DNA from 2 places in the Streptococcus canis genome. Region 2 is predicted to be linked to the other one. Evidence: predicted binding sites of a transcription regulator. Region 2 holds the regulator's gene; the other holds the start of a gene.
What was found. Region 2 encodes NrdR, which represses ribonucleotide reductase genes. Its sites were predicted from a motif close to ACACNATATATNGTGT; they were not measured.
Positions count from the first base shown of each region.

Region 1 (12,436 bases), 940 kb from region 2:
CTCGATAGACTCGGGACTACCGTATTCAATATGATGTTGAGCAAGGTAAGAATGCAGTCCCATAGCTCCCAAACCGAAAGTATGTGCCTGACTATTTCCATTTTTAATGGTTGGCACTGCTTCAATGTTTGATGAGTCAGTAACAAAGGTTAGGGCACGTGTCATGGCTTTAATAGAACGTCCAAAGTCTGGTGAGGTCATCATATTAAGGATATTAGTTGAACCTAAATTACATGAAATATCAGTTCCCATTTCTACAAACTCTTGAGCATCATTGATAAAGCTAGGTGTTTGTACCTGTAAAATTTCAGAACACAGGTTACTCATAATAATTTTACCATCAACTGGGTTAGCTCGATTGGCTGTGTCAATATTGATGATATAAGGGTAACCAGATTCTTGTTGTAATTTTGAAATTTCTGTTTCGAGATCACGAGCTTTAATTTTAGTTTTAGTGATTTTAGGATTAGCTACTAGCTCATCATACATCTCGGTAATGTCAAGATAGTTAAATGGAATACCATATTCTTTTTCAACATTATAAGGGCTAAAGAGATACATGTCCTCGTTTTTACGAGCCAATTCGTAAAATTTATCAGGAACAATAATCCCAAGTGACAAGGTTTTAACACGCACCTTTTCATCAGCATTTTCTTTTTTAGTAGATAAGAAAGCAATGATGTCGGGATGAAAAATATTAAGGTAAACAACTCCAGCTCCCTGACGTTGTCCAAGTTGGTTGGAATAAGAAAAACTATCTTCAAATAATTTCATGACAGGAACAACGCCAGAAGCCGCACCAGTATAGCCTTTGATTGGTGCACCAGCTTCACGCAGATTAGATAGGGTAATACCAACTCCCCCACCAATACGGGATAACTGCAAAGCAGAGTTGATTGAGCGTCCAATAGAATTCATGTCATCAGTCACTTGTATCAAGAAACAAGAAACTAATTCCCCACGACGACTTCGTCCAGCATTTAAAAAGGAAGGGGTAGCAGGTTGGTAACGTTGATTAATCATTTCAATGGCTAAGTCTTTTGCCAATTCCTCTTGCCCATCGGCAAAATAAAGAGCATTGAACATGACACGATCTTCAAGGCTTTCTAAATAATAATCCCCATCATTTGTTTTTAAAGCATATTGCTGGTAAAACTTGTAGGCTGCCATAAATGATTTAAAGCGGAAATTTTCTGCCTTGATTAAGTCAGCTAATTCAGTGATAAATTCAGGACGGTATTTCTGAATAAAATCTGATTCGATGTAGTCATTTGAGATTAAGTACTCAATTTTTTCAGTAATGGAGGCAAAGGGCATTGTGTTTGGCAGCACATTTTCGGTGAAAAAGGCTGTCAAAGCTTCTTTGTCTTTATGAAGTGGAATTTTACCATCAACAGGACGGTTAATTTCATTATTTAGGCGGAAATAAGAAATATTGCCAAGATCTTTTAGACTCATATTATTTTTCCTTGTCTTATTAAATCAGTTCTTTTAATTTTGCAGGTTGAAAGCCAGAAAACACGACATTGTCAGCTTCGATGACAGGAGCAGACGTGAAGCCAAGACTTTTCACATAATCCACTTTTTCGGGATGCTCATCAATATTAATTTCCTGGAAGTCAGCACCATGTTGTTCTAGAAACTTCTTGGTCATTTTGCACTGCATGCAATTATTTTTGGAATATACTGTAATCATGTCTTGTCCTTCTTAAAATTAGTCATGATTCCATTTACTTAAACGGAATTACTATAATAGCATATAAAAAATAGAAATAAAAAGCAAGCCATTTACCCCTAATAAAACACAACATATTGTGTTTATATAAAACTAAAAAAACAAAATATTGTGTTGCTGCTAACTTTCAATAACCTATAAAAGATTGGTTTTCAATAAATGAAAATGTTTGAAAATAGATAATTCTATGTTTTAAAATAAGTTTATAAAGGTTGAAAAATATAGCTGATAAGAAGATGAAAATAAAAGAAAAAAGTTTCAAGTTTTTCTGGCCTTCAGATATTTAATCTTGAAAATAAAAAAGCATTATGCTATAATCTGTTATTGTAAGGGTTATCATGTGATGGCTCAAAAATACACAACTTAAAAGGAGAACCATAATATGGCTTCAAAAGACTTTCACATCGTTGCAGAAACAGGTATTCATGCACGTCCAGCTACCTTGCTTGTTCAAACAGCTAGCAAATTTGCTTCAGATATCACACTTGACTATAAAGGTAAAGCAGTAAATCTTAAATCAATCATGGGTGTTATGAGTCTTGGTGTTGGCCAAGGTGCTGACGTGACGATCTCAGCTGAAGGTGCTGACGCTGAAGATGCAATCGCAGCAATCGAAGAAACTATGACTAAAGAAGGATTGGCATAAGACTATGACAGAAATGCTTAAAGGAATCGCAGCCTCTGATGGTGTTGCTGTTGCTAAAGCATATCTACTAGTTCAGCCGGATTTGTCATTTGAGACTGTAACAGTCGAAGATACAAATGCAGAAGAAGCTCGCCTTGATGTTGCACTCCAAGCTTCACAAGACGAGCTTTCTGTTATCCGCGAAAAGGCAGTAGAAAGCTTAGGCGAAGAAGCAGCAGCCGTTTTTGATGCACATTTGATGGTTCTTGCTGACCCAGAAATGATCAGCCAAATTAAAGAAACTATTCGCGCAAAACAAACAAATGCAGAAACAGGTCTTAAGGAAGTGACTGACATGTTCATCACCATCTTTGAAGGCATGGAAGACAACCCATACATGCAAGAGCGTGCAGCGGATATCCGCGATGTTGCTAAACGTGTGTTGGCTCACCTTTTAGGTGTAAAACTTCCAAATCCTGCGACTATCAATGAGGAATCAATCGTTATTGCACATGATTTGACACCTTCAGATACTGCTCAACTTAACAAACAATTTGTAAAAGCATTTGTTACAAATATCGGTGGTCGTACAAGTCACTCAGCTATCATGGCACGTACACTTGAGATCGCTGCGGTACTTGGAACAAATGATATTACAAAACGTGTTAAAGATGGTGATATGATTGCCGTTAACGGTATCACCGGTGAAGTTATTATCGACCCAAGTGAAGACCAAATCCTTGCTTTCAAAGAAGCTGGTGCTGCTTACGCAAAACAAAAAGCTGAGTGGGCTCTTCTTAAAGATGCTCATACTGAAACAGCTGATGGTAAACACTTTGAATTGGCAGCTAACATCGGTACCCCAAAAGATGTTGAAGGTGTTAATGATAATGGTGCAGAAGCAGTTGGTCTTTACCGTACTGAGTTCTTATACATGGATTCTCAAGACTTCCCAACGGAAGACGAGCAATACGAAGCTTACAAGGCAGTGCTTGAAGGCATGAATGGCAAGCCTGTTGTGGTTCGTACCATGGATATTGGTGGAGACAAGGAACTTCCTTACTTTGACCTTCCAAAAGAAATGAACCCATTCCTTGGTTTCCGTGCTCTTCGTATTTCCATCTCTGAAACTGGAGATGGCATGTTCCGTACACAGATTCGTGCGCTTCTTCGTGCATCTGTTCATGGTCAACTTCGCATCATGTTCCCAATGGTTGCCCTTCTTAAAGAATTCCGCGCTGCAAAAGCTGTCTTTGATGAAGAAAAAGCAAACTTGCTTGCAGAAGGTATTGCGGTTGCTGATGATATTCAAGTTGGTATCATGATTGAAATTCCTGCAGCTGCTATGCTTGCAGACCAATTCGCAAAAGAAGTTGACTTCTTCTCCATTGGAACAAATGATCTTATTCAATACACTATGGCAGCGGACCGTATGAACGAACAAGTCTCATACCTTTACCAACCATATAACCCATCAATCCTCCGTTTGATTAACAACGTTATTAAAGCAGCACACGCTGAAGGCAAATGGGCAGGTATGTGTGGTGAGATGGCAGGTGACCAACAAGCTGTTCCACTTCTTGTCGGAATGGGACTCGATGAGTTTTCTATGTCAGCAACATCTATTCTTCGTACACGTAGCTTAATGAAGAAACTTGATTCTGCTAAAATGGAAGAATACGCAAATCGGGCGCTTACAGAATGTTCAACTGCAGAAGAAGTTCTTGAACTTTCTAAAGAATACGTTTCTGAAGATTAACCACAAAAAGAGTTGGTGTTTTCCAGCTCTTTTTTTGTTTTTTCAGTAAAACAATTTGAAAACTCAAATAATTTGTCAAAATTTTCAGATAGTTTACATATCCAACTGTTGAAATATCATGGAAAAGTGATAGAATAAGATTACTATCGTAAAAGGAGATAAAACGTTGACAACACAATATAAAAATTTAGTGAACGGTGAATGGAAATTGTCAGAAAACGAGATTAAGATTTATGCACCAGCAACAGGTGAGGAATTAGGTAGTGTCCCTGCCATGTCTCGTGAAGAGGTTGATGCTGTTTACGGTGCTGCTCGTCAAGCCTTGGCAGGCTGGAGGGCTCTTTCTTATGTAGAACGTGCGGCCTTCCTTCATAAAGCTGCTGATATTTTAGTACGTGATGCTGAAAAGATCGGTGCAATTCTTTCAAAAGAAGTAGCCAAAGGTCACAAGGCAGCTGTTAGCGAAGTTATTCGTACCGCTGAAATCATTAACTATGCAGCAGAAGAAGGGCTTCGTATGGAAGGTGAAGTTCTTGAGGGTGGTAGCTTTGAAGCTGCTAGTAAGAAAAAAATTGCCATTGTTCGTCGTGAGCCAGTTGGTTTAGTTCTTGCCATCTCACCTTTTAACTATCCCGTTAACTTGGCAGGTTCTAAGATTGCTCCAGCTCTTATTGCAGGAAATGTGGTTGCCCTTAAACCACCTACACAAGGCTCTATTTCTGGCTTATTACTTGCAGAAGCTTTTGCGGAAGCTGGTATTCCAGGAGGAGTCTTTAATACAATTACTGGTCGTGGTTCTGTCATTGGTGACTATATCGTTGAGCACGAAGCGGTTAACTTTATAAACTTTACAGGTTCTACGCCAATTGGAGAGCGTATCGGAAAACTAGCTGGTATGCGTCCAATCATGCTAGAACTAGGGGGTAAAGATTCTGCTATCGTATTAGAAGATGCTGACCTTGATCTGGCAGCTAAAAATATTGTTGCGGGTGCGTTTGGGTATTCAGGACAACGTTGTACAGCGGTTAAACGTGTTCTTGTCATGGAAAGTGTTGCAGATGACTTGGTTGAAAAGATTCGGGATAAGGTTTTGCAATTGACAATTGGTAACCCGGAAGATAATGCAGACATCACACCACTTATTGACACATCAGCTGCTGATTTTGTTGAAGGATTAATCAAGGATGCAGTTGACAAGGGTGCAACGGCTCATACAGATATTAAACGAGAAGGTAATCTTATTTGTCCTATCCTCTTTGACCATGTAACAACTGACATGCGTTTGGCTTGGGAAGAGCCATTTGGTCCAGTATTACCAATTATTCGTGTAGCCTCTGTGGAAGAAGCTATCAAGATTTCTAATGAGTCTGAATATGGCTTGCAAGCTTCTATTTTTACAACTAATTTTCCACAAGCCTTTGGCATTGCAGAGCAACTAGAGGTTGGAACAGTTCATATTAATAATAAAACACAACGTGGAACAGATAATTTCCCATTCTTAGGAGCTAAAAAATCTGGTGCGGGTGTTCAAGGAGTGAAGTACTCTATTGAAGCGATGACAAGTGTTAAATCAGTCGTTTTTGATATTCAGTAAGCTAAAAAAGTTAGGTTAGCCTAACTTTTTTGGTTTATTTTTTAACTTGGCTGTGTTAAAATGGTAATACAAGTGGAGGCGACTATTGAAAAAATTAAATTTTATTCTTGTTAGTTTATTAAGTATTGCGATGTTGAGTCTGGTGCTAATCTCCATTAATCATTGGAAGACCAAAGAAGATAGTCAGCGTTTAGTATTAGCTGAAAAGAAAAAAAGCACATCAGACTTAACGATAAAAACAGTTAAGCATATTAAAAATGGTCAAAAAGACTATTACTATTTTTCACCGACTGCCAACGCAGATGATTTCTTTGTTAACAATTTGCCGGTTTCTATGTACCAGAATGAAGCGGTTGACAAGGCAGTTATTCTCTTAAAACCTAAACTTCAAGCATCACAGTTGAAGTCTGTTCAGAAATTAATCATTTCTAAGAAGGTCTATCAGAAAAAGTTATTTCATTTGACAAAACTATCAGAAAAAGTGGTTAGCTCCTATCATATCACAAAGGATTTTCAACCTTTTCACTTAAAGGATTTGGTATCGGGTCATTTAGAGCGCATTGAACAAGAGGTTGGTAAAAAATATCCAGATAAGCCCTTCCATATCACTGACTATGACAATTTGAGTGATCGTAATCATTTATTGAGTGATCATTTTGATGTCAATGAGGGGCAACTGACTCTGGGGAAAGAAATCACCATTTCCCTAGCAAGTTTATTTGATGTGATTAATCCAGATTTTCTAGAAGCAGCTGATAAGGTTGCCTATGATGAGTATTTGGCTAAGAAGAAGGCAGAGGAAGAAGCCCAGCATCCTAAAAAAATAGTTGCACTGACTTTTGATGATGGCCCAGACCCTGCCACAACACCTCAGGTTTTAGATATTCTAGCCAGATACCATGCTAAAGCAAGTTTCTTTATGATGGGATCAAAGGTAGTCAATAATGAGGCTTTGGTTAAACGAGTTAGCGAAGCTGGCCATGACATTGGTAATCATACTTGGGATCATCCTAACCTAACCAAGTTACCTGTGGATCAGATTCAGAGTGAGGTTAACAGGACCAATCAGGCCATTGAGAAAGCTTGTGGAAAGAAACCTCTCTACTTACGTCCTCCGTATGGAGCCACGAATGCAATGGTTCAACAGGCCTCAGGGTTGACACAAATGTTGTGGACAGTTGACACGAGAGATTGGGAAAACCACAGTACTGAGGGAATTATGGCTAATCTCAAAAAACAATTGCAACCTGGTGGTGTGGTGCTGATGCATGATATTCACCAAACAACAGTTGATGCTCTTCCAACAGTAATGGAGTATTTAAAAGCAGAAGGTTACCAATGTGTGACCCTGTCTGAACTTTATGACCATACCTAAAAGGTCATTTGTAGGCCTTAGACAGTTAATCTTTTCGGTAATAAAAAGTCGCCCAATTGCAATCAATAGCAGTTGGGCTGTTTTTTAACCATTGGTATAAAAAATAAACAAAAGAAACTCAAAGAACCTATCACAGCCAAGAAAAACGATGGTCAAGTGATAGGTAAACGGTTATAAACGAGGTGATTTTTAGGCATGGGTACGATAGTAACCTTCTAGGGCAAGATAAGTTCATCTTGTTACTAAGAGGTAGTTGTAGGCTTATCTATTGTGCATTGACTTCTTTATAGCCAGTTACTTTTTAGGGAGGAGTTGCTGATGCTTCAGTTGTATTTCGGAAACTTTGGCGAATTTTTTGAGTTTTTTGATGTCTTCAGGATGGTTAACCAAGGTAATCACGACACCAGATTTTCCCATTCGACCTGTTCGCCCAGCCCTGTGGGTATAATTTTCTTTATCACGGGCAAGGTCAAAATGAATCACGTAGTCTAAGTTATCAATATCAATCCCTCGAGCAACGAGGTCTGTGGCTAGTAGGAGGGATAGGTCATGGTTTTTAAATTTTTCAAGAATGATTTTGCGGTATTTGACGTTAATATCACTGGCTAAAGAAACAGCTGCGGCACCATTGTATTGTAGGCGTTCTTCAGCAGCTCCTAAATCAGACAAGCTATTAAAAAAGACCAAGGCACGGAAATTAGGGATATTAGCAAATTTTCGTAGTAAATCTGTTCGCTTGCGCTTGTCAACCATGAGGTAAAAATGCTGAATAGCATCGTTGGTTTGCCCTGAAAGATTGATGCAGAATGTATTTGGAGCTAAGGAAGTTTGGTCCACCTTATTAGTAGCGCTCATGTAAATCATTTGATGGTCACGAGGAACATGGCGACTGATTTTTTGAACAAAATCATACTGAGAATCACTTAATAATTCGTCGTATTCATCTAAAACAATGGTGTTGATAGACATCATCTTGATTTTTTTCACCTTAATCAGTTCAAAAATGCGTCCAGGGGTTCCAATCAGGATTTCTGGGCCTTTTTTGAGACGTTCGATTTGACGTTTTTGACTGGTTCCAGAAATAAAAAGTTGTGCAGTTAACCCTAGGGGCTCTGCCCATTCTTTAGCAACTTCAAAAATTTGACCAGCTAATTCGGTATTAGGTGCTAAAATGAGCAGTTGCTGGGATTTCTTAGGAGTCAACGATAGGAGGCTTGGAAAGAGATAGGCCAAGGTTTTGCCTGTTCCAGTAGGGCTGATGCCAAGGAGATTTTTGCCATCAAAAATGGGTTGAAAGGCCTGCTCTTGGATTGGCGTTAAATGGGTAAATGCGATTTGGTCAAGTTTTTCTTGCCATTGAGGGGGAAATTTAGTGATCATGTGTCTTCCTTTTACTATTTGTTTCTATAGTCATTATAGCATTATAGGCTTCAATTTGGTAAAATAGTGGGGAAGACTTTTTAGATTTGGAGTTTAAAATGCTTAAAAAACCGATTATTATTGGTGTAACTGGTGGTTCCGGTGGTGGTAAAACAAGTGTGTCACGCGCAATTTTGGACAGTTTTCCAAATGCTCGTATTGCGATGATTCAACATGATTCTTACTATAAAGATCAGTCGCACATGAGTTTTGAGGAGCGGGTCAAAACCAATTATGACCATCCTTTGGCTTTCGACACTGACTTTATGATTCAGCAGTTAAAAGAATTATTGGCGGGAAGACCGGTGGATATTCCTATTTACGACTACAAAGAGCACACTCGTAGTGATAAGACTTTTCGTCAAGATCCTCAGGATGTTATTATTGTCGAAGGTATATTGGTTCTGGAAGATGAACGTCTTCGCAACTTAATGGACATCAAATTATTCGTGGATACAGATGATGATATTCGTATTATTCGTCGAATTAAGCGTGATATGATGGAACGCGGCAGAAGTTTAGAAAGCATTATTGATCAGTACACAAGTGTGGTGAAGCCGATGTATCATCAATTTATTGAGCCAAGTAAACGTTATGCTGATATTGTCATTCCAGAGGGAGTCAGTAATGTGGTCGCTATTGATGTCATCAACAGTAAAATTGCAAGTATTCTTGGCGAAGTTTAAGAAAAAGATTGAGTGGATTGTCTGAATCTGCTCTTTTTAAGTTGTCATAATAGGAAGGATAAAGATGTTATTAAAATGGGGATTAGTTCTCTTTTTGTGGAATAGTTTTGTTTTTACCCTTTACGCTTTTGATAAACAAAAAGCTATCAAGAGACAATGGAGGATTAGTGAAAAAACCTTACTGCTCACCACGCTTTTTTGCGGTGGTCTAGGTGCTTGGTTAGCCGCCAAGTCTTGTCACCATAAAACGAGAAAGTGGTATTTTGTCCTGACTTGGTATTTGGGAATGCTGCTTACCTTACTCTTTACGTATGCTATCTTAAAAGTGCTAAACTGAAGCTCCTTAACCAACTTTTATTGGATTAAGGAGTTTTTATTTGAAATACTAGATGATTTAAGACAGCTGAAGTATTAGAAAAAACTGCCTGAATTAGCCTAGGTATGTTATAATAATTACTATGATTAAGACCAAAAAAATTGAACAATACCAATTACTGTTAGTGCAGGCACAAGGCTTATTTGCGAAAGAATCAAATGCTATGGCTAATTTGTCCAATGCCAGTGCCCTTTTAAACATGACCCTACCCAATTCTGTTTTTACAGGATTTTACCTTTTTGATGGGAAAGAATTAATTCTTGGACCTTTTCAGGGAGGGGTTTCTTGCGTCCATATCAAGCTTGGTAAAGGTGTTTGCGGAGAATCCGCCCAGTCTAGGCGGACCATTATTGTAGATGATGTGAAGCAGCATGCCAACTATATTTCCTGTGATGCGGCAGCCATGAGTGAAATTGTTGTTCCTATGGTGAAAGATGGCCATTTACTTGGGGTGCTAGACTTGGATTCTAGCCTTGTGGCTGATTATGATGAGGTTGATCAAGAATATTTAGAAGCCTTTGTGGACCTACTTCTTGAAAAGACCACGTTTACCTTTGACATGTTTGGAGTTAAAAACTGATGTATCAAGCCCTTTATCGGAAATACCGCAGTCAAACCTTTGATGAAATGGTGGGACAATCGGTTATTTCTACAACCTTAAAGCAGGCAGTTGAATCTGGCAAGATTAGCCATGCTTATTTATTCTCAGGTCCTAGAGGGACTGGAAAAACCAGTGCGGCAAAGATTTTTGCCAAGGCCATGAACTGTCCTAACCAAGTCAATGGTGAGCCCTGTAATCAATGTGATATTTGCCGTGATATTACTAATGGAAGCTTGGAAGATGTGATTGAAATCGACGCAGCCTCTAATAATGGTGTTGATGAAATCCGTGACATTAGAGATAAATCAACTTATGCTCCGAGTCGAGCAACCTACAAGGTTTATATTATTGATGAGGTTCACATGTTATCAACAGGGGCTTTTAATGCGCTTTTGAAAACCTTGGAAGAACCGACAGAAAATGTAGTTTTTATCTTAGCGACAACAGAATTACACAAAATTCCAGCCACTATTTTATCACGTGTGCAACGCTTTGAATTCAAGGCTATTAAGCAAAAAGCTATTCGAGAGCATTTAGCTTGGGTTTTGGACAAAGAAGGTATTGCCTACGAGGTAGATGCCTTGAATCTTATTGCAAGGCGGGCAGAAGGAGGCATGCGTGATGCCTTGTCTATCTTAGATCAGGCTTTGAGTTTGTCACCAGATAATCAGGTCACCATTGCTATTGCCGAAGAAATCACAGGTTCCATTTCCATGCTTGCTCTGGATGACTATGTCCAATATGTCTCTCAAGAACAGGCTACACAAGCTCTGGCAGCATTAGAGATTATTTATGATAGTGGGAAAAGTATGAGCCGCTTTGCGACAGATTTACTGACCTATCTGCGTGATTTATTGGTGGTCAAAGCTGGCGGTGAAAATCAGCGTCAGTCAGCTGTTTTTGATGTCAATTTGTCTCTTGAGATGGATCGTATTTTCCAAATGATAACAGTGGTTACTAGTCATCTGTCTGAAATTAAAAAAGGAACCCATCCTCGGATTTATGCTGAGATGATGACCATCCAGTTAGCTAAGAAAGAACTGGCGTCGCTCCAAGCGAGTTTGTCAGGAGAGCTAACTTCAGAGATTGAAATTCTCAAAAATGAGTTGGCACAACTTAAACAACAATTGTCGCAGCTCCAATCGTGTCCTGATTTGCTGGCAGGAGCGTCCAGTAAATCAGGTAAAACTAGACCTAAAACCGCTAGTTACAAGGTTGATCGGGTTACCATTTTGAAAATCATGGAAGAAACAGTTCAAAATAGCCAGCAATCTCGCCAGTATTTAGAAGCTCTTAAAAATGCTTGGAATGAAATTTTAGACAGTATCTCTGCCCAAGATCGAGCATTACTAATGGGATCAGAGCCCGTCTTGGCTAATAGTGAAAATGCCATTTTAGCCTTTGAAGCTGCTTTTAATGCGGAACAAGCTATGAACCGTACAGACCTCAACGCTATGTTTGGCAATATCATGAGCAAGGCTGCTGGCTTTTCCCCTAATATTTTAGCAGTGCCAAAAGCAGATTTTCATCATATCCGTTCAGAATTTGCCCAGCAAATGAAATCGCAAAAAGAGGGTGTTCAAAAAGAGCAAGAAGTACCACTTGATATTCCAGAAGGCTTTGATTTTTTGGCCGATAAAATTAGGGCTGTTGAGGATTAAAACTTCTCATGCCATACTGAGATAACAATTCTCTCCAAAGATAAGGTTATTATCCTTGCCTTTGGAGTTTTTTATGGGAGGGCTGAATTCCTTGGTTTACGTAGTGAGAAGTAAGGAAACTAAAAAAGATTGAAACTGTCTTGGAAAACCAAGTTCACTTCAATCTAGAGGGTATTCTTCATAGAATCGTGTTTTTTTGTTATAATAGGTCTATGACTATTCGACAATTTCTTTTTATGGCCTTTGTTTGTGCCTTTGAAACCTATTTTTTCAACGATTTGTTACTTTCTAGAGACTATCTCTTTGCTCTATTTTGGGGGTTATTACTCTTTAGAGATTTGAGACGGGTATATGCCATTAATCAATTTACTAAAAGCCTTATCAAGGCCGCTAATTCTCCCAAGAAGAAAGACTGATTTCGCCGCTTCGCAAGGTTTGAAGGTCACCATTATCAAATTGGACAATAAGGTGTCCTTGATCAGTTAAATCAATCGCAGTAGCATGTTTTTCTTGACTATGTTCAACGAAAGTCACTTGTTTATTAAGAACAAGTGATTTTTCTTTGTAAACTTTGACATGGTCTTTGACAGGAATAGATAAGAATA
Region 1 covers NZ_LR134293.1:1,303,851-1,316,286, forward strand. Annotated here, with positions in the region: gene nrdE (class 1b ribonucleoside-diphosphate reductase subunit alpha) at 1-1,458, opposite strand, end outside; gene EL097_RS06690 (redoxin NrdH) at 1,478-1,696, opposite strand; gene EL097_RS06695 (phosphocarrier protein HPr) at 2,118-2,381, shown strand; gene ptsP (phosphoenolpyruvate--protein phosphotransferase) at 2,386-4,119, shown strand; gene EL097_RS06705 (NADP-dependent glyceraldehyde-3-phosphate dehydrogenase) at 4,286-5,713, shown strand; gene EL097_RS06710 (polysaccharide deacetylase family protein) at 5,799-7,088, shown strand; gene EL097_RS06715 (DEAD/DEAH box helicase) at 7,383-8,468, opposite strand; gene udk (uridine kinase) at 8,567-9,193, shown strand; gene EL097_RS06725 (DUF1294 domain-containing protein) at 9,258-9,530, shown strand; gene EL097_RS06730 (GAF domain-containing protein) at 9,652-10,149, shown strand; gene dnaX (DNA polymerase III subunit gamma/tau) at 10,149-11,831, shown strand; gene EL097_RS06740 (DUF3272 family protein) at 12,044-12,247, shown strand; gene birA (bifunctional biotin--[acetyl-CoA-carboxylase] ligase/biotin operon repressor BirA) at 12,222-12,436, opposite strand, start outside.
Region 1: EL097_RS06690 (redoxin NrdH) is a predicted target of NrdR. The motif match lies at 1,803-1,818, and genes of this name have one in related genera.

Region 2 (12,436 bases):
TGTAAAATCACCTGCAAAACTTCATCACGAACCCAGGAAGTGGCCTGCTCTGCACCAATATCATCTAAAATGAGCACTGGTACATTTTTGACCGCATCAATTTCTTCTTTAACAGAGCCGTTTGAAATGGCATTTTTTACATCAATGGCAAAGCTCGGAAAATGTAAAAGAGTGGTTGACACGCTTTTTTTCTCAGATAATTCATGAGCCATGGCAGCTAACAAGTAAGACTTGCCAATCCCCATATCTCCATACAAATACAAGCCTTTTTGCCCTGCTAATGGGTATTGCTCCACAAAATCCAAAATAGCAGAGAAGGCTTCCATACGACTGGTGTTATTAACATCAATATCTGATAAATGAATGTGTCGGTAAGATTTTGGTAGGCTAACCAGTTGTATTCGTTCTGAGATAGCTGCCTGTTTTTGGGCTTCTACCAATTCTTTGGTTTCCAAATAAGACACATCCGCGTAGCCTTCATTCATCGTCAGAATAGGCTGATACCCCTTAGCAATATAGGAAGCATCCTTGAGCTGATACTTCTGGCGTTCCACCAAAAACTGATTGAACTTGGACAAGCTAAGCTTAATTTGCTCCTGTGATAGGTGATGGTGACTGATGAAACTTGCTACTTCGGGATCCGCTAAAATGGTTTGAATCAACTGGTCACTATTAACACGATTGTTTTGACCCAATTTTGCCATGGTTTCTCCAATCTTTTCCATCTAGTCACCACCCTTTCTGAGGTTTTCTAATCTCTTCAAAGCAGCCTGCTTGAACTGATCCAGTTTAGCCTGCTCTTCTTGACTTGTTGTTTCTTGATAGTCAGGATTGCTCCACTTAGGCACATTATTCTGACCTGTTTTTGCTTGACGACTACTTTGGCGACCTGTGAAAGCCCGCAAGGTCAACATAGCTTCTTCAGCCGTTGATACCTTTTGGTAAGAAAAATCATTGGCCATTTTTAATACATAACTTTTCTGTAAATTAGCAGATTTTGTCTTATTAAAGGTATAAAGCACCATCACATTGATAACATCATCCAGAAAGTCCATCTTCGCCAAGGTTTGCAATAAGATTTTTTCATCCTTAGTAACAGTTGCCCGCCTTGCTTTTTTTATCTTTTCTAAGAAAACAAGAGCACTATCTTGCTTAGCTTCTCGCAAGATCACTTGTTCAGCCTGCGAAAACTGCTCCTTACTCGGTTCCCTAACTGCCTGCTTTTTCTTAGCCAACAAGCGTTTGGGTTGGATTTTCCCATTAACAGCAGTAGCTTTTGCCAATTGATAGGTATCAAACCAGTTCATGTCGTATTGCTCTGCAATACTGTAGAGGCTGACCACATCTTTTTGATTGTCTTCAAATTGTAACCCATCCCGAACCATCAACTGTTGAAAACTATCCAAATCAAATGATTTTTTGGAGCTCTGAGATACTGTAACAGGAATACCCTCAGTTCCAAAAACATCAGAAAAGCGTTTTGAAATATTTCTTGCTTGACTAGGAATGGTTACCTGTAACTCTGACACAGCTGCATCCCCAATTTTTTGTTCCAACAACCGAGAATAAACCGGTTGCTTGAGAAAAGCTTCATGAGCTAACGGCTGTTGCAACTTAATCAAATAGCTATCTGGTAGTTGATACAAGACCATCAAATCCATCGCTGTCAGCATTCTCAAAGCGTCCTCAAAACGCTTCATACCAAATTGCAAATGATTTAAAACATCACTAAATTTGTGTGACTTGGCACCATCATCAAAAAAATGAACAAAGTACTGGTAAACAGCAACTGCATCGCTTCCGATAATCGGAAAATACAACTGAACTAGGCTGGTCGAATCATAAAGAACCTTGTTTCGTTTAAGATAGGTAAAGGTATCAATGGGTTTCATCATTTAAACCACTCTTCTTTTTTCCTCGCACGCGATTGGTGATTTGTTGCAAGAGCTCTTCGATTTCATCGACATCTTTGAAACTCTTATAGACGCTGGCAAAGCGCACATAAGTGATTTCATCTAGCTCTGCCAATTCATCCATCACCAAATTACCAATAACCGTACTTGAGACTTCATTTTCGTAAGTGGTACGAACCCTTTGCTCAATACGCGAAATCAAATTCTCAATATCCGTACTCGAAACAGGTCTCTTTTGAGCACTTTGAACAACCCCATTCAAAATTTTATCCCTTGAAAACTGTTCTCTCGTCCCGTCCTTTTTAATCACTAGCAAGGGGAGTTCTTCCACACGTTCAAATGTTGTAAAACGGGTATGGCATTTTTCACATTCTCGCCGACGACGAATAGTATTGCCGTCTTCAGCTTGTCTGCTATCAACAACACTCGATTTATTATAATTACATTTTGGACAACGCACGCAAACACCCCAATTCTATCAAAATAATCTAGTACTCTATTCTACCATAATTTCAAGGATAACAAAAGAATATGTCAAGGGAAAGCTTTCACCCCGTCTCTTTTTTGCTCCTATTTAAAAATAACAGCAACAAAAAGAATGGCACCACAAGCGATACCATTCTTACTCAAAAATTTAGTTCACTCTTTATCGGATAGCGATTGCTTAAAAAGCAATTCCTAGTTTTTCTTTGCCGTTGCTAGGGGAATGTGAAGAATAAAGACCGATCCTTTATTCAATTCGCTCTCAACTTCCATCTGTAAATGATAGCCATCCACAATCTGTTTGAGAATCGATAAACCAATCCCCAACCCGGCTTGAGTGCTTGTCCGATTACGAGATTTGTCTGTACGGTAAAAGCGTTCAAAAATATGCTTGATGTCCTCTTTGGAAATCCCTTCACCCTTGTCTTGAACCTGGACAATAGCTTCTTGCTTGTTATTCACTCTAAGATCAATTGAAATTTTCTTATCTTGACGTGAATATTTCACCGCATTATCAATAAGAATCATCAAAGCCTGCTCAAAGTGATTTTTATAGATGCGCGCTAAGGTTTCGGGATTTTCAGAATACCAGGTAAATTCAAAATCCTCTCTCAACACCCTAAAATTACCAATAACAGTTTCAATAGAGTTTTCTAAAACGGTTGTATCATTTTGATGTCCTTCAAAAGACCCTTGGACACGAATCATATCCAACATGTCATTAATCATGATAGCCATACGATCGGCTTCATGGGCTGTCGCGGTCAAACTCTCTTCAAGAATGTCACTATCATCCTTGCCCCACCGTTGCAAAAGACCAATATGTCCTTTAATAATGGCCACTGGCGTTCGCAACTCATGGCTCACATCACTAATAAAACGAGATTGCAACTTGGTGTGGGTCTCTAACTTGTCCAACATGTTATCAAAAATAACTGATAATTCTTCAATTTCATCTCCTGATGAAATATCTGATCGCAGGTTCAAATTATTAGGATTTTCAGAAATGTTGCGCATGACTTCGTGCAAATTATGCAACGGTTTCAAGAAACGACGAGTAGCAATCAAAATAATCAAATAAGCCAGACTGGTCCCAAATAGTTCAACTACTAGTAACCAGAATAAGAGACGCGCTCTGATGACATAGTAATTCCCCAAGTCATGAAAGACTTGAACATAACCAACAAATTTTCCTGTTTGGTTAGAATAAACCTTTTGGGTCATGGAAAAACCACGATACTTGTCTTCGATATGATCATGAAAAACCTTACCAATAGGCTCTCTCAAGCCAGGAGAGGCTTCCTCATCGTCTGTCGTAAAAATCATCTGCTTATCAACATTGTAAACATAAATATCCTGATTGGCATCAAGTGTATTGGTAATGTCTCGCTCACTTCTGATAACTCGACTACCATTTTTATCATCAATTCTCAGATGTGTCTTATCATTTTTATACAAAACTTCTGCTAAGTTCTCTAATGTAAAATTAGAGTCCACCTCAGAAAGACGAACTCTAACAATATTTACAGCTTGAAAGACCGATTGCTTTTCTTTTTTCAACAAGAAAGAGTTTGTTGAACTATAAGCAATCAGCGTGAAGGCAGAGAAAATGCAGAAAAAGAGAACAAAAAAGATATTGGATAAACGTTTTGGTAACGATTTTTTATATTTCTTTTGTTTCTGCTTCTGATTTGCCATCTTAATTATTTCTCACGAATAACATATCCCATGCCGCGAACGGTTTGGATATAAGATTCCTTACCTGGGATGTCAACTTTACCACGAAGGTAACGAATATAAACATCAACAACGTTTGTTTCAACTGCCTCATCATATTTCCAAACATTTGAGAGCAATTCTTCACGTGTCATCACACGGTTCATGTTTGTCATCAAAATGCTAAGCAAGTCGTATTCACGTTTAGTGAGGGGAATTTCATCATCCCCACGATTAACCGAACGGTTTTGCGGGTTCAAGACCAAGTCACGATAAATTCCTTGACTAGGCAGTTTCTTTTCAGATTCAATATCTTGACGACGGAAAATTGCACGAATACGAGCCAACAATTCTTCAATCGCAAATGGCTTAACAATATAGTCATCCGCACCACGGTCCAAGCCTGCCACCACATCCATAATCGAATCACGTGCAGTCATCATCATGATATATGTTGTTTTTTCAGTCTGTAAGCGACGGGTCACTTCAAAACCATCCATTTCAGGAAGCATTAAGTCAAGCAAGATTAAATCAAAATCCTTTTCCAAGGCAGTTTCTAACCCTTCACGACCATTTACTTCAACGGTTACTTCATAACCTTCATGTTGCAGTTCAAGTGAAACAAACCTTGCGAGATTTTTTTCATCTTCGATAATTAAAATTTTCTTTGTCATCTACACCAACCCTTATCCTCTTATGAACTCTTTCTCTCCCAGAAAGAAAACCACGAGGTCCATCTAATTTTTATAATATTTGAGTTCCAAGGCTCAAATAGTCACCTAATGAGTACGAAAGTTTCTGATAGTATTACCTTCTTCACCCCTTTGTGGCCAACAAATGCCCCACACAAGTGAATAACCACATTCTCTAAAGAGTATATCAAAGAAAAGTCCTTTTTTCAAATAAAAATTACAGACATCTTTAATATTCAGCTTTATTCATCAAACAATCCTTGCAAGCTAGCAAACGGATTATTTTCTTTTTGCTTTTCTTCTTTAAGTGACTGATACTGTTCCTCCGTCAAGACTGTCCAATCTTGACCCGTTGGCAAGTCTTGGGAATTTTTTTCTTCCTCCGTCAAGACCTGCAATGGTATGGCTAATAAAATATTGTCCACAATACTTTCTTCTAGGTCAATCTTGTCATCTTCTAAAACCAAAACCAGATTGTCATCCACCATATCCTGCTTATCTACCAAATCTGCAGCTTCAATGAATAATTCTTGAACCTGTTGAACTTCGTTTAAACTGACAGGAGTCATGGATCGACTAGAAGGTAAGGTTAGCTCATAGCTAAGCTGATATTGCAACAAATAAAGACCAGCATCATGGTGAACATTACCAACGACCCTAACATTTTTAAGGTCAATAATCTGGGGATTACGTTCAAGTAACTTTGCTTTGACATCACATACTCGGTCAAAAGAAAGACCGTCTGGGCATTTTCGGATTTCAGAAATAACTAACATCATTTTCTCCTAATAAAACTCTAATCTATTTTTACTATTATATCCGTGATTTGTCAATAGATTTATGACAATTTTCTTACATTTTTTAATTTCAAAAGTTAGATAATCTCATTTTTCAACTTCGTTTTACTCATTTTAGGGATGTCATACAGACAATTCTGGCAGTATCAACTAATAGAATAAAATGGTTTCCTTATCCAAGCAATTGTTTTTCTGAACATTAAAAACCGAAAAAAAAAAAAGAAAAAGTGAGGCTTGAGCTGACGCCAAACGCTCACATGTGTTTCAGTCGTTCAATCCTCTCTTCAATAGGAGGGTGGGTACTAAATAAGGAACTGAGACCATCTTTTTTTCGTGGCTCATTAATATACAGAGCCGCACTAGCATCATCAACAGGATATTTCACCGACTGAGATGACTGTAGCTTTTCAAGCGCCTTAATCATTCCTTGAGGGTTTCTAGTCAGTTCAACTGAACTAGCATCAGCTAAATATTCTCTTTGACGTGAGATAGCTAGCTGAATCAGGCTTGCCACTAACGGCGCTAAAATCAAGGACAAAAGTGACAAGAATAGGAGAATAATTCCTAAACCGTTGTCACTATTGCTATCGCCATCGCTATTTCGTCTGCGAGAACCGCCGTACCAAAGCGCCCGTCCACCAATACTAGAAATAAGGGTAATAGCGCTAGCCAAGGCTACTGCAATAGTAGAAATACGAATATCATAATTACGAATATGGCTAACTTCGTGACCGATTACCCCTTCAAGTTCCTCACGATTCATCACTTCAAGTAAGCCTGTTGTAGCCGCAACAGCAGCGTTTTTAGGGCTAGAACCTGTGGCAAAGGCATTCAAAGAAGGATCGTCAATAATAAAAACTCTCGGCATCGGAATCTGAGCCACCAGAGCCATATCTTCGACAATATGATAAAAGTAGGGAGCTTCTGCCTCACTGACTTCTCTAGCAAAATTCATGTTCATCACAATACTGGTGGATTGAAAAATCATGCTGACTGCATAGATAGCACCAATGATAAGAGCTAGAGCTAGTCCCATCATGTAATTATCCACTAAAAGATAGCCTGCTGAAGCCCCAATAAGCGCTAAGAGAATGAAGAAAACAATTAATAACACAACGGTGCGCTGCTTATTTCGTGAAATCTGTTGGTAAAGCATGCGTCTCCTTTTTCTTAAAAAAATTCTTGTTGGTGACCTGACATCACTTAAAAATGAAACTCTACTTTTGGAACTTCTTTTTCAGCTTCTGGCGTTTGTAAGAATTCACTTGGTTTAAAACCAAATAGTTTACCTGCGATATTGCTTGGGAAAGATTCTAATTGAAGGTTATAATTAGATGTTGTTGAATTATATAGTTGACGAGAATACGAGATTTTATTTTCAGTATTTGTCAACTCTTCTTGTAATGTCAAGAAGTTTTCGTTAGCTTTTAAGTCTGGGTAATTTTCAGCAACGGCAAACAAATTGGTCACCTGTTTACTCAATTCATTAGAAGCCGCCATGGTTTCTTGAGGAGTTGAGGCATTCGCAACACGCGCACGCAAATCAGTGATTTTTTCAAATGTTTTTTGCTCGTAGCTAGCATATCCCTTTACAGTTTCAATAAGATTTGGAATCAAGTCATTACGACGTTTTAATTGCACATCAATTTGACTCCAAGCTTCTTTTGTGTGCATCCGAGATTTAACCAGGCTATTGTAGCTAATCATTAACCACAGAGCAAGCACCCCTAAAACGACTAAAATAATCAAAGCTGTTGGCATAGTGTGTCTCCTTTAATCTTTGTGTCTCAATTATAGCAATTTCTAGACTAATAGCAAGTAATGAGGGACTATTTCTAATGATTTATTGGATTTTACTATCCTTTATTTTATGGTAAAATGGTAGCAATAATCAAAGACAGAGGATACAGATGACACCCCAAGATTTTTACCACACATTAGAAGAAGATGGCTTTTCCTTATCTCTTAAGCAAAAAGAGCAATTTGACACCTACTTCAAATTACTAGTGGAATGGAATACTAAGATTAATTTAACAGCTATCACAGAAGAAAATGACGTTTACCTTAAACACTTCTATGATTCTATCGCTCCTATTCTCCAAGGTTTTTTATCTAACGATCCTGTTCGATTATTGGATATTGGTGCTGGTGCTGGCTTTCCTAGTCTCCCTATGAAAATTCTTTTCCCAAACCTTGAGGTTACCATTATTGATTCTCTCAATAAGCGGATTTCTTTTCTGACACTCCTTGCTCAAGAATTGGGTTTGGAGAATGTCCATTTTTTCCATGGCAGAGCAGAAGACTTTGGACAGAACAAGGCTTTTCGTGCACAATTTGATATCGTTACCGCTAGAGCAGTTGCCCGTATGCAAGTTCTATCTGAATTAACCATCCCCTTTTTAAAAATTGGAGGAAAATTAATCGCCTTAAAGGCACAAGCTGCTGATCAAGAATTAGAAGATGCTAAAACAGCACTGTCGCTTCTTTTTGGGAAAGTCATTGTTAACCACCACTACCAATTGCCAAATGGAGATTCTCGTTACATCACCGTTGTTGAGAAGAAAAAAGAAACCCCTAATAAATACCCACGAAAAGCTGGCTTGCCCAACAAAAAACCCTTATAACCTTTGAAAAGCTAAGAGGAAACTTAGCTTTTTTAGCTTATTTTTGTTATCATAGGTTGAGATATTATTATGGAGGAAACATGAAACGCTCATTTATCCAATCCTTATCGGTCACACAGCGCCTAACTGGCAGTTTTGCTATCGTGATTCTGATTGGGACTCTCTTATTATCCATGCCTTTTACCCATTATCAAAATGGCCCAGATACTGTCTATCTTGACCATTTCTTTAATGTTGTTTCCATGGTTTGCGTGACAGGACTCTCTGTTGTTCCCGTTGCCGAAGTTTACAACGGTATCGGCCAGACCATCGCCATGATGCTAATGCAAATTGGGGGGCTTGGCTTAGTGACCCTGATTGCTATGAGCACCTTTGCCCTTAAACGTAAAATGCGACTGAGCGATCAAACCCTACTCCAGTCAGCCTTAAACCGCGGAGATAGCAAAGATTTAAAGCACTATCTTTTCTTTGCCTATAAGGTCACTTTTGGTCTTGAAGCTATCGCAGCTCTTATTATGATGACCGATTTTATTCCTCGCTTTGGATGGAAGCATGGCATTTTTAACAGTATTTTTCTAGCCATCTCTGCTTTTTGTAATGCTGGTTTCGATAATTTAGGTGCCTCTAGTCTAAAAGAGTTTGTCTTGAATCCTACGCTTAATCTTATCATTACCTTCCTCATTATTTCCGGTGGTCTAGGATTTGCTGTCTGGGTTGATCTAGGCTTAGCTTTTAAAAAATACTTTTTTGTAAGACCCCACTGCTATGGCGCAACTTTTCGTAAGTTATCGAATCAATCTAGGCTAGTTATCCAAACGACCGCTGTTATTCTCGTTCTTGGAACCTTCCTATCTTGGTTCTTAGAAAAAGATAACAGCAAGACCATCGCCAATTATAGTTTGCATCAGCAATTTATGGTTTCTTTTTTTCAGACAGTTACCATGAGGACTGCTGGTTTTGCCACCATTTCTTACAAGGATACCCTTGCACCTACCAATATTCTTTACATGATTCAAATGGTTATTGGTGGAGCTCCTGGCGGAACTGCTGGTGGGATCAAAGTCACAACGGCAGCCATTACCTTCTTGCTCTTCAAAGCGGAATTATCTGGGCAATCAGAGGTAACCTTTCGGAACCGGATTATCGCAAATAAGACGATTAAGCAAACCATGACGGTTCTTATTTTCTTCTTTGCAGTCCTTATGATAGGATTCATTTTATTACTTAGCGTAGAGCCAAATATTGCCCCTATTCCGCTCTTGTTTGAATCAATTTCTGCTATTGCGACAGTTGGAGTATCTATGGATTTGACCCCACAATTATCTACTGCAGGGCGTCTTATTGTCATTGTCCTGATGTTCGTTGGTCGAGTCGGTCCTATTACTGTCCTCATCAGTTTAATTCAGCGTAAAGAAAAAACCATTCAATATGCCACTACTGATATTCTAGTGGGTTAAGGAGAAAACATGTTAAAACGTAAAACTGTCGGCGTTCTTGGTCTTGGTATCTTCGGCCGAACTGTCGCTAGAGAATTAAGTAATTTCGATCAAGATGTTATTGCCATTGATATTCGAGAAAGCCATGTGAAAGAAGTCGCTGATTTAGTGACCAAAGCTGCTGTTGGAGATATTACCGACAAGGAATTTTTGCTAGCTGTTGGGATTGAACATTGTGACACTGTTGTTATCGCATCTGGTAACAACCTAGAGTCTTCTGTACTTGCAGTCATGCACTGTAAAAAACTCGGTGTTCCAACCATTATTGCCAAGGCTAAAAATAAAATTTTTGAAGAAGTTCTATACGGTATCGGGGCAACTAAAGTCATCACTCCTGAGCGTGATTCTGGAAAACGCGTTGCCTCAAACCTTCTCAGACGGCATATTGAAAGTATTATCTACTTGGAACATGGCATTTCCATGATTGAATTTGTTATTCCTGAGAGCTGGGAAGGCCAGTCCTTGTCTGAATTAGATGTCCGTCGCAAATACGAATTAAATGTCATCGGCATGCGCCAAAAAGAAGTGAAAACCTTAGATACTAATGTCAAACCATTTGAGCCGCTAGAAGCTAATACGATTATTGTCGCTATTGCTAACGACCACACCTTTGAAAAATTTGACTATCTCGGCTATCTTAAATAAGAAAACTCCTGAAACACGATAACATAAGTGTTTCAAGAGTTAGTTGAAGTCATGATCATTAAACCATTTTCATTGACACCTTCTAAAAATAGAGTTTGTCTACGTTCTAAAACATCCTTGGATCTCTCCAAGGATGTTTTTTAGACATTAAACGAAACCTGACTAGGCCTTCTTCCGTTTCCAAAAAGCATTTTCAGCAATGGCTGTGAACAGGACATCGGTTGATGAGTTCAAAGCAGTTTCACACGAATCCTGAATGACACCAACAATGAAGCCAACGCCAACAACCTGCATAGCCAGGTCATTGGAAATCCCAAATAAGCTACATGCCACTGGAATGAGCAATAAAGAACCTCCAGCAACTCCAGAAGCACCACAAGCAGACACTGCTGCGACAACGCTCAATAGCAGAGCTGTTAGAAAATCAATTGGGATGCCAAAGGTATTAACCGCAGCAAGGGTCAAGACATTAATAGTAATAGCTGCCCCACCCATATTGATGGTTGCCCCAAGTGGAATTGATACAGAATAGGTATCTTTGCTCAGCCCAAGTTTCTTACAAAGCTGCATATTAACAGGAATGTTAGCGGCTGAACTTCTGGTAAAGAAAGCTGTAATGCCTGATTCGCGTAAACATCTGAAAACCAGAGGATAAGGGTTTTGACGCATGACAACAAAAGCGATAAGGGGGTTAACAACTAAAGCTACAAAAGCCATGGTTCCTACTAAAACAAGAATGAGCAGGGCGTAATCTGATAAAATACCAATCCCATTTTCAGAAACGGTGGCAAAGACTAAACTCATGATTCCGATAGGCGCCAAGTTAATGATCCAAACGACGATTTGTGACGTGATTTCCGCTGCTGTTTTTATGAGGTGTTTGGTTTCTTGGCTTGCTGTTTTTAAGGCTAAGCCAAATACTAAAGCCCATGACAAGACCCCAATATAGTTAGCAGTCGCCAACGCATTAATAGGATTATCAACCAATTTTAGCAAAAGGGTCTGAAAAACTTCTGCCACACCCTGAGGAGGTGAAAATTCAGTATTGACTGGTGTCTTTAAAATCAAAGTCAACGGGAATAAATAGGTTGTCAAAACAGCTACCAAGGCTGCTGCAAAGGTCCCAAAGAGATAAAGAACAATGATTAAAGTCATATTGGTCTCTCTCCCTTTTTTCTGGTGGGAGATGGCTTGGGAGACTAAGGCAAAAACAAGCAAAGGAGCAATGGCTTTTAAACCACCAACAAACAATTTTCCTAAAATGATCAAGCCCGTAAAGTCAGGCACCAAGAGTCCTAATATCACCCCAATAACAACACCAATACCAATTTTTTTGATTAGGCTGACCCTAACCCATAAATCACATAGTTTTTTCATTCGTCACATCCTTACTAAAGTTACATGTTTTTTATAATAATATAATTCTAGCCATTCGTCAAATGGATCGAGTTGTTCACTTCACTCATTATCATTCTCAGAGTTCTCGATTAACCTCTATTGACGAGACTGGTAATCTTCGATATAATAGCTTCTGTTGTCATTTTAGCAGAAACCACCATTAAAATTGTTAGAATCTTCGAATTAGTACAAATAGAAAGACTATTTATAAATGAAACAAAAAAATGTATATATTGTTATCGGATTTATGCTCTTTGCTCTCTTTTTTGGAGCAGCAAATCTCATCTATCCAGCTTTTCTTGGCATCTATTCAGGTCATAATATTTTATGGTCTATTGTCGGCTTTTGTTTAACAGGCGTTTCCTTACCCTTACTTGGTGTGGTTGCTGTTGCCAAATCTGGCTCAGAAGATGTTGAAAGCCTAGCCCGTCCCATTTCCAAATGGTACGCTATTCTTTACTCATCTATTTTATATTTATCTATTGGCCCCTTCTTTGCGATTCCTCGAACAGGTGCCACTTCATTCTCAGTGGGAATTGCTCCTATTTTAGGAGACAACTTAACCAACAAAGCTATTTATGCTGTTCTTTTCTTTGGGCTGTCCTACTTTCTAGCCATTAGACCAAGTAAGTTGGCCGAAAATATTGGTAAATTCCTGACTCCAACCTTATT
Region 2 covers NZ_LR134293.1:163,935-176,370, forward strand. Annotated here, with positions in the region: gene dnaI (primosomal protein DnaI) at 1-725, opposite strand, end outside; gene EL097_RS00825 (replication initiation and membrane attachment family protein) at 726-1,895, opposite strand; gene nrdR (transcriptional regulator NrdR) at 1,879-2,373, opposite strand; gene EL097_RS00835 (HAMP domain-containing sensor histidine kinase) at 2,592-4,094, opposite strand; gene covR (two-component system response regulator CovR/CsrR) at 4,100-4,786, opposite strand; gene EL097_RS00845 (YceD family protein) at 5,047-5,580, opposite strand; gene htpX (zinc metalloprotease HtpX) at 5,855-6,757, opposite strand; gene EL097_RS00855 (LemA family protein) at 6,805-7,362, opposite strand; gene rsmG (16S rRNA (guanine(527)-N(7))-methyltransferase RsmG) at 7,512-8,225, shown strand; gene ktrB (potassium uptake transporter channel subunit KtrB) at 8,306-9,682, shown strand; gene ktrA (potassium uptake transporter gating subunit KtrA) at 9,692-10,366, shown strand; gene sstT (serine/threonine transporter SstT) at 10,529-11,743, opposite strand; gene brnQ (branched-chain amino acid transport system II carrier protein) at 11,976-12,436, shown strand, end outside.